3 linked regions of the Streptosporangium sp. NBC_01755 genome follow. The protein of the gene in region 1 interacts with the protein of each later gene in a pairwise test. Links are inferred from orthologs where the notes say so. Each region holds a gene or a part of one and is shown in the gene's direction. Other genes may lie near its edges. The genes, in order: ndk, OG884_RS24180 and OG884_RS11910.

What was found.
Region 2: the proteins of ndk (region 1) and OG884_RS24180 interact in binary tests that used the Escherichia coli proteins (3 or more experiments, as listed by UniProt). The link is inferred for Streptosporangium sp. NBC_01755 from one-to-one orthologs.
Region 3: the proteins of ndk (region 1) and OG884_RS11910 interact in binary tests that used the Escherichia coli proteins (3 or more experiments, as listed by UniProt). The link is inferred for Streptosporangium sp. NBC_01755 from one-to-one orthologs.

The regions. Positions count from the first base shown.
Region 1 is NZ_CP109131.1:1,299,039-1,303,401, reverse strand. Bases 668-3,359 are described here. They hold ndk (nucleoside-diphosphate kinase), read left to right. Parts: upstream 668-1,654; coding sequence 1,655-2,065; downstream 2,066-3,359. Other genes in these bases: mreC (rod shape-determining protein MreC), read left to right, coding at 3,288-3,359; OG884_RS05480 (rod shape-determining protein), read left to right, coding at 2,257-3,288; OG884_RS05490 (hypothetical protein), read left to right, coding at 668-1,563. In the rest of the region: more of OG884_RS05490, read left to right, coding at 1-667; more of mreC, read left to right, coding at 3,360-4,196; rod shape-determining protein MreD, read left to right, coding at 4,201-4,363. UniProt on the Escherichia coli protein: Major role in the synthesis of nucleoside triphosphates other than ATP. The ATP gamma phosphate is transferred to the NDP beta phosphate via a ping-pong mechanism, using a phosphorylated active-site intermediate.
Region 2 is NZ_CP109131.1:5,067,846-5,072,411, reverse strand. What follows is about bases 494-3,388. They hold OG884_RS24180 (uracil-DNA glycosylase), read left to right. Parts: upstream 494-1,549; coding sequence 1,550-2,227; downstream 2,228-3,388. Other genes in these bases: OG884_RS37600 (FAD-binding domain-containing protein), read right to left, coding at 2,766-2,996; OG884_RS24175 (hypothetical protein), read left to right, coding at 2,327-2,677; OG884_RS24185 (carbohydrate ABC transporter permease), read left to right, coding at 592-1,467; OG884_RS24190 (ABC transporter permease subunit), read left to right, coding at 494-595. Also shown: more of OG884_RS24190, read left to right, coding at 1-493; OG884_RS24165 (MerR family transcriptional regulator), read left to right, coding at 3,757-4,566. UniProt on the Escherichia coli protein: Excises uracil residues from the DNA which can arise as a result of misincorporation of dUMP residues by DNA polymerase or due to deamination of cytosine.
Region 3 is NZ_CP109131.1:2,605,881-2,610,294, forward strand. Bases 967-3,709 are described here. They hold OG884_RS11910 (5-formyltetrahydrofolate cyclo-ligase), read left to right. Parts: upstream 967-1,918; coding sequence 1,919-2,500; downstream 2,501-3,709. Other genes in these bases: glp (molybdotransferase-like divisome protein Glp), read right to left, coding at 967-988; galU (UTP--glucose-1-phosphate uridylyltransferase GalU), read right to left, coding at 994-1,893; OG884_RS11915 (potassium/proton antiporter), read left to right, coding at 2,841-3,709. Also shown: more of glp, read right to left, coding at 1-966; more of OG884_RS11915, read left to right, coding at 3,710-4,346. UniProt on the Escherichia coli protein: Involved in the removal of 5-formyltetrahydrofolate.

The DNA.
Region 1 (4,363 bases):
GCCCCGATGGTGGTCGCGGGGCTGACCCTGCTCGCCTTCGCGGACGCCGCCGGCGGCTATGCGGGGTCCACGGCGCTGGTGGGGATCCTGCGGGTCCTGCACGGTGTCGGCGCGGGCCTGCTGGTCCCCGCCACCCTGATGGCCGTCTGGGGGCGTTCCCCGTTCCTGCGGGTGGTGTGGGCGGCCACGCTGGCGGCCAGCCTCCTGGCCGCACAGGCGCTCGCGCTCTGGCCACTCGACCAGGTCGACTCCTGGCGCGTCACCCTCCAGCCGTACCCGATGCTCACCGGGGTGGCACTCGTGCTGGCCGCGCTCTACCTCGTGCTGTGGCTGAAGGACGGTGAGGGCGCTGCCGGCCCGGACCCGGGCGGCGCGGCGCGTGGGCGCACGCTGTGGGCGGTCGTGCCCGCCGCGGGCGTCGCGGCCCTCGCCCTGGGCAGCACGTTCGACTGGTCGGCGAGTCTCGTGATCCGCGCGGCCCTGGTGTCCGTCCTCGTGCTGCTCGCCCTGGCCTCCTCGGGTGCCTCACGGGGGGCCGTCGGCCGTGCGCCGGCCTACGCGATGGTCGCGGTCGGCGTCGTCGTCCTGCCCACCGCGGCTCAGGTCACCTACGTCGAGCTCGGTGGGCTGGGGGGTCCAGGTCTGTCCGGCCTGTGGTCGGCCTTCGCGATCGCCGCCGTGGTGGCTCTCCTGGCCGCCGCGCTGACGAACCGGCTGGGCGTCACGACCATGCCCATGGTCACCGCCGGTGGCCTGGTGGTGGTGGTCGCGGGCCTGTGTGCCGTACGGCTCTTCCTTCCCACCTCGGGCGGGCTCGCGCTGATCCTCCCGTTCGCGCTGCTCGCGGGGGGCACCTCGGTGGCCCTTACCGGCGCGCTGCGTTCCTGTGCCGAGGAGGCCGCGCTCCTGGCACTGTCGCTGTTCTTTCCTGCGGTGCTGGCGGGTTTCCTGCTGGGCAGCGGCGTTCAGGTCGCCCAGCTGCGGGAGGCCAGGACCCCGCAGGCACTGGTCGACGGGTTCGTGGGCGCTCTGCACCTGTGGACACTGGTCGGGGGTGGCCTGGTGCTCGTGGTGATCGTGCTCGCCGCCGTTCTGGCCCGTCTCCTGCCGGGGAGTCCGGACAGCCTGCCGGGGAGTCCGGACAGCCCGCCGGATGCCGGTACGGCGGACGTCTCGCCGATGGCGGGCCCCGCCTCCGGGCTGGTGCCCTCTCCCGCGGGGGAGGCCGATCCCGCCGGCGGAGCCTGGCAGGGAGCCGTCACGCGCGGACAGCCGGGGCCCACGGTGGTGCGGCCGCGCTCCGAGGCAGTGGCCGGTTCCCACACGCCGGCCCGCTCGAAGCCGGAGGCCAGGCCCATGAGCGGGTCCGTCGCCGCGGCCGGAGGAGGGACCGGGGCGGGCAAGGGCAACAGGTCCAGGCCTCGGCACGAGCCGGACCGCGTTCCCGAGAGCGACCCCGACACGGAGCCGGAGCCGGAGAAGGTGGTCGCGCCACCGGTGGTGGTGCCACCGCCCGCGCCCTCGCCGGAGGACGGCCCTGGGGGCGGCCCGGCCCTCCAGTGATTCCGTCGACCACGGGAAAGCGTGTGAAGGGCGGTAAACTTCGCGCGATTACCGCAGTCCGCGACCCATACATGTTCGAAGGAGAACTTCAGTGTCCGAGCGCACCCTTGTCCTGATCAAGCCCGACGGTGTGGCGCGTGGTCTCATCGGCGACGTGATCGCCCGTGTCGAGCGCAAGGGTCTGAAGGTCGTGGCGCTGGAGCTGCGTACCCTGGACGTCGAGACCGCCAAGACGCACTACGCCGAGCACTCCGAGCGGCCGTTCTTCGGTGAGCTGGTGGAGTTCATCACCTCCGGCCCGCTGGTCGCGCTGGTGCTCGAGGGGCCGCGCGCCATCGAGGCGTTCCGCTCCCTCGCGGGCCTGACCGACCCGGTCAAGTCCGCTCCCGGCACCATCCGCGGTGACCACGCTCTGGAGATCGGCGAGAACGTCGTGCACGGCTCGGACTCCCCCGAGTCCGCCGCAAGGGAGATCAAGATCTTCTTCCCGGATCGCTTTTAGGCGTCCGCTTTTATCGTGTTTGTCGGGCCCCGCCGTCCTTCTGGACGGCGGGGCCCGACGTATTTGGCTAACCCAAGATTTTGCTGCGGCAGGCCGGCTCATTGCGCTCAAGGGTGGGTGCGTCACGTTACGATTCGAGTGCGTTCCGTAGTTTTCGCCGACGACCTGACGGAAGGAGGCCGGCTTTCCTCATGGGCAGCAATCTTGCTTTTTTGGGCCGTGACATGGCAGTCGACCTCGGCACCGCGAACACCCTTGTGTACGTCAGAGGGCGCGGGATCGTGCTCAACGAGCCGTCCGTCGTAGCGATCAACAGCATCACCGGGAAGATCGTGGCCGTTGGCATCGAGGCCAAACGGATGATAGGCCGCACTCCGAGCAACATCATCGCCATCCGCCCGCTCAAGGACGGTGTCATCGCCGACTTTGATGTCACCGAGCGCATGCTGCGCTACTTCATCCAGCGGGTGCACAAGCGCCGCCATTTCGCCAAGCCGCGCATCATCATCGCCGTGCCGAGCGGGATCACCGGGGTCGAGCAACGGGCGGTCAAGGAGGCCGGGTACCAGGCGGGCGCCCGCAGGGTCTACATCGTCGAGGAGCCCATGGCCGCCGCGATCGGCGCCGGGCTCCCCGTGCACGAGCCCACCGGCAACATGGTGGTCGACATAGGCGGTGGCACCACCGAGGTGGCGATCATATCGATGGGCGGTGTGGTCACCAGCCAGTCGATCAGGGTGGGCGGTGACGAGCTCGATCAGGCGATCATCGCCTTCGCGAAGAAGGAATACTCGCTCATGCTCGGCGAGCGCACCTCCGAGGAGATCAAGATGGCCATCGGCTCCGCCTGCATGCTCCCGGAGGAGAGCCATGCCGAGATCAGGGGCCGTGATCTGGTCAGCGGCCTGCCGAAAACGATCGTGGTGTCGGCGGCCGAGATCCGCAAGGCCATCGAGGAACCGCTCAACGTGATCGTCGACGCGGTCAAGACCACACTTGACAAGTGCCCGCCGGAGCTCTCCGGAGACCTCATGGACCGGGGGATCGCCCTCACCGGGGGTGGGGCGCTCCTCAAGGGCATGGACGAGCGGCTGAAGGCCGAGACCGGCATGCCGATCCACCTCGTCGACAACGCACTCGACTCCGTGGCGTTGGGCACGGGCAAGTGCGTCGAGGACTTCGACGCCCTGCAGCAGGTCCTGGTTCCCGAGCCGCGGCACTGATGAAGGACACCCGCCGGGCACGGGTCAACCTGGGGCTGCTGCTGGCCGCCGCGCTCGTGTTCGTGACCATCGACCACCGTTCGGCCACGCAATCCCCGTTCGGGCCGCTCCGTACGGCCGGCACGACATTGTTCGGCACCGCGGAGAGTGTGGGGTCGGGGATCGTGCGGCCGGTCGGCGAGTTCTTCGAGACGATGGCCGAGGCTCCTTTGGCGCGTGGACGCATCGAGGAGTTACGCGCGGAGAACCAGCGGCTCAAGCGCGACCTGGCGGCGCAGAGCCTCGACCGGGGGCGATCGGAGGAACTGCGCAAGCTGCTCGGTGTCTCGGGCACCGGCGGCTACAAGATCCTGCCCACCCAGGTGATAGCTCGGCGCGGTGCTCCAGGTTTCGAGGAGGCCGTCGAGCTCGACGTGGGGCGCGCCGACGGGGTGCGCACCGAGATGACGGTGCTGAACGCCGACGGCCTGGTCGGCAGGGTGGTCCATGTGGGCCCGTCCACCTCGACCGTGGTCCTGCTCAGCGACCCCGCCTCGGCGGCCGGGGCCCGGCTGGAGGGAAGCAACGAGATCGGGGTGGTGCACGGGGTGGGGGAGAACGGCCGCCTGGTCCGTTTCCGGCTGCTCGACTCGACCGCGCCCATCATCCCCGGTCACCGCATCGTGAGTTTCGGTTCCCAGCGCGGCGCGCCGTACGTGGCGGGGGTGCCGATCGGAGTGGTGGAGCGGGTGGAGGCCACACCGGGTGAGTTGACCCGAATCGCGTACGCGCGGCCGTATGCCGACCTCACCGCGCTGGACGTGGTCGGCGTGGTGGTACAGGCGCCGCGCCGCGACCCGCGTGACACGGTGCTCCCCTCCGGCCGGGGAAAGGCGGCGGCTCCCCGCTTCCAGCGAGAGGGGCTCTGACGGGATGGGCCGCAACGCGATCTTCGTGACGCTGCTCCTGGGAATCATGATCTTCCAGGTGACCGTCGTCAACAGGTTGCCGCTGCCGGGACAGGCCGCGCCGGATCTGGTGCTGCTCGCCGTGGTGGGGTACGCGCTGGCCCGCGGGGCCGCGGCGGGGGCGGTCA
Region 2 (4,566 bases), 3.8 Mb from region 1 along the record:
GGGGCTGGTCGGGGTGACCGTGGAGGCGGTGCGGGACGGTGCCGTCAAGGCCACCGCCCGCACCGAGGCCGACGGCACCTTCCGCTTCACCGGCCTCGCTCCCGGTGACTACCAGGTGCGGCTGCCGCAGTCGAACTTCCAGGCGGCCTTCAACGGGATCCCCTGGCTGGGACCGGCCCTGATCACCCCGGCGATCATCGGGGCGTTCATCTGGGTCTGGGCCGGGTTCTCCATGGTGCTGATCGCGGCGGGCCTGTCGGCCATCCCGCGCGACGCGCTGGAGGCGGCCCGCATCGACGGCGCCACCGAGTGGCAGGTGTTCCGCAAGATCACCGTCCCGCTGCTCGCCCCGGTGCTGCTCGTCGTGTTCGTCACGATGATCATCAACACGTTGAAGGTCTTCGACCTGGTCTTCGTCATCGCGCCAGGATCGGTGCAGCCGCAGGCCAACGTGATCGCGCTGGAGATGTGGCGGGTCTCCTTCGGTGGCGGAGGCAACCAGGGACTGGGCAGCGCGCTCTCCATCTTCCTGCTGATCCTCGTGCTGCCCTTCATGATTCTCAACATCCGCCGGTTCAGGAGGGACAACCAGTGACCACCTCCACCCTCGGCGCTCCACCGCGCAGCGCGGCGGGCCGCGTCGTCGACCGGATCGGCGGCGGCCTGGTCCAGGCAGTGCTGGTGCTGATCGGCATCTTCTGGCTGGTCCCGACCCTCGGGCTGTTCGTGGTCTCGCTCCGTGAGGAGACGGCCAACAACTCCACCGGCTGGTGGACCGCTCTTGTCAAACCCGCCGAGTTCACCCTCAAGAGCTACACCGACCTGCTGGCGAGCGGGTTCACCGCGTCGTTCTGGAACACCGTGTTCATCACGGTGCCCGCGACGCTCCTGGTGATCGGCATCGCGGCCATGGCGGCGTACGCGTTCGCCTGGATGGAGTTTCCCGGCAGGGACGCGCTCTTCCTCGTGGTGGTCGGCCTGCTGGTGGTGCCGATCCAGATCGCGCTGATCCCGATCGCGAAGCTCTACGGCACGGTCGGCATCTTCGGCTCCATCGCGGGCGTGGTCCTGTTCCACGTCGCCTTCGGGCTTCCGTTCGCCATCTTCCTGCTCCGCAACTTCTTCGCGGGTATCCCCCGCTCGCTGCTTGAGGCGGCGCGCATGGACGGCGCCGGCGAGTGGAAGATCTTCTCGACCGTGGTGTTCCCGCTGGCCAAGCCCGCGGTCGCCTCGCTCGGCATCTTCCAGTTCCTCTGGGTCTGGAACGACCTGCTCGTCGCCCTGGTCTTCGCCAACACCGAGAACCAGCCGATGACCAAGGCGCTGCAATCCCAGATGCGGCAATTCGGGACCAACGTGGACATTCTTGCGCCAGGCGCTTTCCTGTCGCTGATCATCCCGTTGATCCTCTTCTTCGCCTTCCAGAGGTATTTCGTCCAGGGGATGATGGCCGGCTCGGTGAAGTAGAAACAGGGGCAGGCCCGGTGCGGCGCGCGCTGATTTCCGGCACGCGCCGTACCGGGCCTAAAACATCGATAGGGTCCTGCACATGGCCGCACGTCCCTTGAACGAAGTTGTGGAAGCCGGGTGGGCCAAGGCCCTGGAACCCGTCGCCGAGAAGATCGCCGAGATGGGCGAGTTCCTCCGGAGGGAAGTGGCGGAGGGCAGGCAGTACCTTCCGTCCGGGGCCGATGTGCTCCGCGCCTTCCAGCAGCCCTTTGACCAGGTCAAGGTGCTGATCGTGGGGCAGGATCCGTACCCCACGCCGGGTCATCCCATCGGTCTGAGCTTCTCCGTCGCCGCGGACGTACGCCCGATCCCGGCCAGCCTGCGCAACATCTACAAGGAGCTCACCGAGGATCTCGGACTGCCGATGCCGGGCAACGGCGACCTGACCCCCTGGACCGAACAGGGCGTGCTCCTGCTCAACCGGGTGCTCACCGTCATGCCGGGCAAGCCCGCCTCGCACCGGGGCAAGGGCTGGGAGGAGGTCACCGAGCAGGCCATCAAGGCCCTCGTCGCGCGCGAGCAGCCGATGGTGGCGATCCTGTGGGGGCGTGACGCCCGTAACCTGCGCCCGATGCTCGGCAAGGTCCCGGCCATCGAGTCGGCCCACCCCAGCCCCCTGTCGGCCCGCAGCGGCTTCTTCGGCTCCCGCCCGTTCAGCAAGACGAACGAGCTTCTCCAGCAGCAGGGCGCGCTCCCCGTGGAGTGGAAGCTCCCCTAGCCCGTCCCGCGGATCCTACGGCGAGGAGCAGCAGGCAAAAGATCCAACGGACAGGTCCCAGGCCCTGTCCGACCCTAACCAGGCACTAGGATTTCCACCATGAGTGATGAATCGGGCACCGAACGCTATCTGCGTCTGACTGTTGAGCTGACCGTGGAGGTGCAGGACATCGCCTCCCTGCAGGCCGCCGCGTTGAAGGAGATCAACCACCCTGACGCCGATTTGGACGACGACGAGCGCAAGGAGCAGGCCGAACTGGTCTCGGCCGACGAGACCGGCGCCACGGCGCTGCAGTGGCTGATCGAGCCGGATCACGTCCTGGGGTTGATCGAGCACGTCGAGCAGATCGAGCCCCGCGAGGCCGTGCTGGGCGTCGAGCCCTCCGACGGCCCCTCGGATGAGGACGAGGACGAGGACCACGAGCACGCCGGTCACGACCACCGGCACTGAGAGCGCCCCCGTAACCCCGCCGGTGGGCGGCCTTTCCGGCCGGAAAGGCCGCCCACCGGCGGGGTTTTCGGTACCGGAGCACTCAACTTCAGTTCACGGAGACGAGCGGCGCGGGGTAGCCGGGGAGGCCCGAGGGCAGTTTCCACGGCTCGTGGATCACCCGCTTCGGCAGGGCGGCGAGCTCGGGGACGTAGCGGCGGACGTACTCGCCGTCCGGGTCGTACCTCTTGGCCTGCCGGATGTGGTTGACGGGCCGGTTGGGCCGGGTGTCGTTGCCGGTCCCCGCGACCCACTGCCAGTTGCCGTAGTTGTTGGCCACGTCGCCGTCGAGCAGCCGCTCGAAGAAGTGGTCGGCCCCGACACGCCAGTCGATACGTCTCGTGTCCGGGCTCGGGTAGCCTGCCGGGGCTCAGGGCCCCGGGGACACGGACCATGCCGGGCGCCTTGAGCACCTCCCGGCGTGGTCGCCGGCTCCAGGCCCGCCAGTAGGGGGTGAAGACCCGGTAGTGGTCACCGCCGCCCGACGGCCTGAGCGCGTCCGGCGGCACGACCGTCAGGCCGGGAAAGGCGCGGAACTCCACCCCCGCGCGCTCGCACTCCGCCGCCAGGCGCCGTTGCCTGCGGTGCGCGAGGGCGCTGACGTCCATGGCGGCGTGGACCGCCCCGGCCCCCGACTCCCTCGCCAGGCGTATCGTCTCCGCGACCGGATCACCCCTGCGCACGACCAGCTCACCGCCCCGCTCACGGAGCGATCCGCGCAGGTCGGCGAGGCATTCGGCGAGAAATCCCAGACGGTTGCCAGCAGGTATGTCGGGGTCGATGACGAAGAGTGGTATGACATGGCGTGCGCGCTCGCACGCAGCGGCGAGCGCCGGGTGGTCGTGCACCCGGAGGTCGCGGCTGAACAAAACGATCACAGTATCGGTCACGTTTTCCTTTCGCCGGGTCACGCTCCGCCGGTTGCATCCGCCGGGGGCTCGGAACTCGAAGGAATGTCCAGGGAGCGACCGCTCATGTCGCCTGTCACGCTGGTAGGGCAGTAGCGGGCTTGAAATGGGATGATGGAAAAGCAGCGACAGGTGACCGCTGATGAGGAGCCGGGATACGGCATCGGCGCCGTCTCACGACGCCTCGGCGTGCCCGCCCCCACGCTGCGGACCTGGAACCTACGCTACGGCGTGGGCCCGAGCCGCCGGAGCCCCGGGGGGCATCGACGCTACGACACCCGCGACCTGTGGCGCCTGGAGGAGATGAACCGGCTCATCAGGAGCGGAGTTCCCCCCGCCGACGCGGCACGGGAGGTCCTGCGGGTCGAGGCCGTCCCATCGGCGGTTCCGGAGGTGCGCACCGAGGAGATCCCCTCCCCCCTGGCGGAGCGGCCCGGCATCCCCACGGCGGCGATGCTGGCGCGGGCGGCCATGACGCTGGACAGCCGAACCGTCTACGACTGGATGGAGGCGTCGCTGGCCAGGAACGGCGTACCGTGGACCTGGGAGCGGCTGGTGATGCCGGTCTTCGAGACGATCTGCGACCGCCAGGCCGAGAGCGGCGCGAGCGTCGAGATCGAGCACCTGTTCTCCGACCGGCTGCTGGCGGCGCTGATCCGGCTCACCGCACGCCCCGCCCGGCCGGTCAACACTCGCCCCGTGCTGCTCGCCTGCGCCGAGGACGAGCAGCACAGCCTGCCGATCTACGCACTGGCCGCCACGCTGACCACCGACCATCGGGTGGAGACCCGGGTGCTGGGCGCCAGGACCCCGTACCCGGCGCTGGCGGACGCGATGCGCCGGCTGGGCCCCTCGGTGGTCTTCGTCTGGTCCCAGCTGCCCGCCACCGGTGACCCTGCCCCTCTCGCGTCGCTGCCCGTGCTCCGTCCGCCGAGCCTGGTC
Region 3 (4,414 bases), 1.3 Mb from region 1 along the record:
TGACCGCCCGCACGGTCGCCGTGGGTTCGGCGGCCCGGCCACCCATCTTCCGCAACGCGGGCCGGACGAACACCATGAACGACACGAACGACGACACCGGGTTGCCCGGCAACGCGAAGATCGGGATGTGGTCCTCACCGACCACGCCGAACCCCTGGGGCATGCCCGGCTGCATGGCGACCCGGTCGAAGCGGACCGTGCCGAGCGGCCCGAGGGCCTCCTTCACCGGCTCGTACGCCCCCATCGAGACACCGCCGCTGGTGATCACCAGGTCGGCCCGCAGGAGCTGTGCATCGAGCTGGTCGAGGAGCCGCGCGGCGTCGTCGACGACGATCCCCGCCCGGTAGCCCTCGCCACCCGCCTCACGGACCGCGGCGATCAGGGCGAAGCTGTTGGACTCCCAGATCTGGCCGTCCCCCAGGGGCAGGCCGGGCTCGACCAGCTCGGCCCCGGTGGATATCACCACCACCCTCGGACGAGGCCGCACCAGCACCCGGCGGCGGCCCACCCCCGCCAGCACTCCGAGCTGCGCGGGCCCGATCGGGGTGCCCACCGGCAGCACGACGTCACCGGCGCGCACGTCCTCCCCCGACCTGCGGATGGCGTTCCCCTTCGGCACGGAGCGGTTGATCACCACCTGCGCCGTGCCGCCGTCGGTCCACTCGACGGGAACCACCGCGTCGGCCCCGGCGGGCAGCGGGGCCCCCGTCATGATCCGCATGACCATACCGGGACCGATGGCCTGCATCCGGCCGTCGCCGGCCGCGATGTCGTCGATCACCGGAAGCGTCACCGGCGCGTCGGCGACGTCCTCGGCCCGCACGACGTAGCCGTCCATCGCGGAGTTGTCGAAGGGCGGCAGCGGAACCGGGGCCGTGATCTCCTCGGCCAGCGTGGTGCCCAGCGCCTGCTCCAGTTCCACCTCCAGCGGAGCGAGAACCCGGACCGTGCGCAGGATGTCGGAAAGGTGATCGTCGACCGATCTCATGGAGTTCATCGCGCGGCCAGGAACTCCTTGAGCCAGGGCAGGAACTCCGGCGCCAGGTCAGGGCGGTCGGCGGCGAACTGCACCACCGTCCGCAGGTAGTCGAGCTTGTTGCCGGTGTCGTAGCGGCGGCCTCGGAACAGCACTCCGTGCACCGGGCCGCCCTGGTCGCGGCCGCGCCCGGCGAGGGTACGCAGGGCGTCGGTGAGCTGGATCTCGTTGCCGCGCCCAGGCGGTGTGTTCTCCAGCACCTCGAAGACGGCCGGGTCGATCACGTACCGGCCGATGACCGCCCAGTTGGACGGGGCCTCGTCCGCGGGGGGCTTCTCCACCAGGTCGGTCACCCTGACCACGTCGTCCTCGTCGGTGGGCACGATGGCGGCGCAGCCGTACAGGGAGACCTGCTCCTTGGGGACCTCCATCAGCGCGACGACGCTGCCGCCGTGCACGCCGCGTACCTCGATCATGCGCTTGAGGAGCTCGTCGCGGTAGTCGATGAGGTCGTCACCGAGCAGGCACGCGAAGGGGTTGTCGCCCACGTGCTGCTTGGCGCAGAGAACCGCATGGCCGAGACCGCGCGGCTTGCCCTGCCGTACGTAGTGGAGGGTCGCCAGGTCGGCGGGCTCGCGTACCTGGGAGAGGCGCTCGTCGTCGCCCTTGGCCTCCAGGGCCTCCTCAAGCTCGATCGCCCGGTCGAAGTGGTCCTCGATGGAACGCTTGTTCTTCCCGGTGACCATGAGGACGTCGAGCAGTCCGGCGGAGACCGCCTCCTCGACGACATACTGGATCGCGGGCTTGTCGACGATCGGCAACATCTCCTTGGGGGTCGCCTTGGTCGCAGGTAGGAAGCGGGTGCCCAGACCCGCCGCGGGAACGACGGCTTTCGTCACAGCTTCTAAGTCGGCCATAACCGAAACCATAGTGGAGGGACCTGTGGACAAGCAGATGCTGCGTACCACTATCGAGGCGACGCGGGCCGCGATCCCCGATGAGCGGCGACACGCGGCCTCCGTCCAGATCAGGGAATCCCTGCTTGACCTGCCCTGGGTCCAGATGGCCGGGCTCGTCGCGTGCTACTGGTCGGTCGGGACGGAGCCCGCGACCCACGGACTGGTCTTCGCCCTGTGGAAGCACGGCGCGACCGTGATCCTACCCGTGCTCCGCGACGACGACGATCTCGACTGGGCCGTGTACGACGGCCCCGACACCCTCGCCCCCGGCCGCTTCGGGATCATGGAACCGGTCGACACCCGGCGCGGTGTCGACGCGATCAGGACCGCGGCCCTGGTGATCGTGCCCGCGCTGGCGGTGGACAGGTCCACCGGGGTACGGCTCGGGCGAGGCGGCGGCTCCTACGACCGGGCACTGGCGAGGGTCGGCCCGAACGTGCCGACCGTGGCGCTGCTGCACGAGGGCGAGTTGCTCGACGGCGTACCCGCCGAGCCGCACGACGTGGCGGTCCGCTACGCGGCGACGCCCGGGGGGGTCTTCAGGACGGGCGCCACGGACGCCTGAGCCGGCGCGCGGGCATGCGTATTAGGACGAACGCCTGAGTCGGCACGTGGACACCCCGCCCGGGAAAACCCCCGATGCCAACGCCCCAGGCACCCGGCCGACCCGGTGATCTCCACAACCGGCACGCGGACGACCGAGTCGTCAAAACCGGTGCCGGAGGCACGTGCCCGACCACGGTGAGTCACCGGAACCGGCATCGTGAACGCATGACCGGCAGGTCGAATCACCACCCGTCCCGGGTCGGTGCGCACCCGGGCTGTGACCCGCTGTGCGCGTGGGACGTGTGTGACGCCCTTTTCGAATGCGACACAATGATCCCCACAGACAGAGAGGGGACCAGATGGGGCTGGACGTCTGGCTGCTTCTCAGTGCCGGAGTCGTCATCGCGGCCGTCGTCGCCGTACGTGTCGCCCACTGGAGCGGACTCCCCAGCCTTCTGATCTTCCTGGGCTTCGGGGTGCTCCTCGGCGAGTCCGGGCTCGGGCTGCAGTTCGAGAACCCGGAACTCGCCCAGCAGATAGGCCTGATCGCACTGGCGATCATCCTGGCCGAGGGTGGCCTGACCACCACCTGGAGCCACGTCAAGGGAGCCATTCCCACCGCCCTGGTGCTCGCCACCGTCGGCGTGGGGGTGAGCATCGCGGCCGTCGCGATCTCGGTTCACCTGATCCTCGACCTGGACTGGCGGACCGCGCTGCTGCTCGGTGCGATCCTCGCCTCCACCGACGCCGCCGCGGTCTTCTCCGTGCTGCGCCGCCTGCCCCTGCCGCCGCGCCTCGCGGGCATCCTGGAGGCCGAGTCGGGTTTCAACGACGCGCCCACAGTGATCGCGGTGATGCTGCTGAGCGCCGCCACCTCGCCCAGCCTCGGGGTCGCCCTGTTCAATGTGCTCTTCGAGCTGGTGGTGGGCACGGCCGTCGGCCTGGCGGTCGGTCCGCTCGGCATCTACGCGCTGCGCCGCATGGCGCTCCCCGTCTCCGGCCTGTATCCCATCGCGGTGCTGGCTCTCGCGTTCGTCGCCTACGCGGGAGCCGTGCTGCTGCACGGCAGCGGTTTCCTGGCGATCTATCTCGCGACGCTGGTCATGGGCAACTCCCGGATGCCGCACCGCGCGGCCTCGCGGGGCTTCGCCGAGGGCGTGGCCTGGCTGGCCCAGATCGGCCTGTTCGTCATGCTCGGGATACTGGTCAGCCCCTCGGAGATGCCGGCCGCGGTCGTACCCGGCCTGGTGGCCGGGCTGATCCTGGTCGCGGTGGCCCGCCCTCTGTCGATCATGGTTTCCGCCTTCCTGACCCGGCTGATGGGCATCGCCAGCCTCAACTGGCGAGAACAGGCCTTCCTGTCGTGGGCCGGGTTGCGCGGCGCGGTGCCCATCGTGCTCGCGACCATCCCCTGGGCCGCCACCTCCATCGAGAACAGCACGGCCAAGCTCGTGTTCAACGAGGTCTTCGTGATCGTCGTCGTCTACACGTTGTTGCAGGGGCCGACCCTGCCGTTCGTGGCGAAACTCCTCGGGCTGTCCACCCCCGACGAGGCCCGCGACCTGGAGGTCGAGTCGGCGCCGCTGGAGGAGCTCAACGCCGACCTGCTCCAGGTCAAGGTGCCGCCGACGTCCAAGCTGCAGGGCGTGGAGATCTTCGAGCTGCGACTGCCCCGCGACGCCCAGGTGACGCTGATCGTCAGGGACGGCCGGACGTTCGTCCCCACCGACTCCACCAGGATCAGGGTCGAGGACCAGCTCCTGGTCGTGACGACGGCCGCCTGCCGGGACATGGTCGAGCGCCGGATGCGCGCGATCAGCCGCAAGGGCAAGCTCGCGGGCTGGTTCGGCGAGCGCGGCGTCTGATCGAGATCTCCCTGTCGAGATCTCCCGTTGAGATCTCCCGTTGAGATCTCCCGATGGAATGCGAAGAC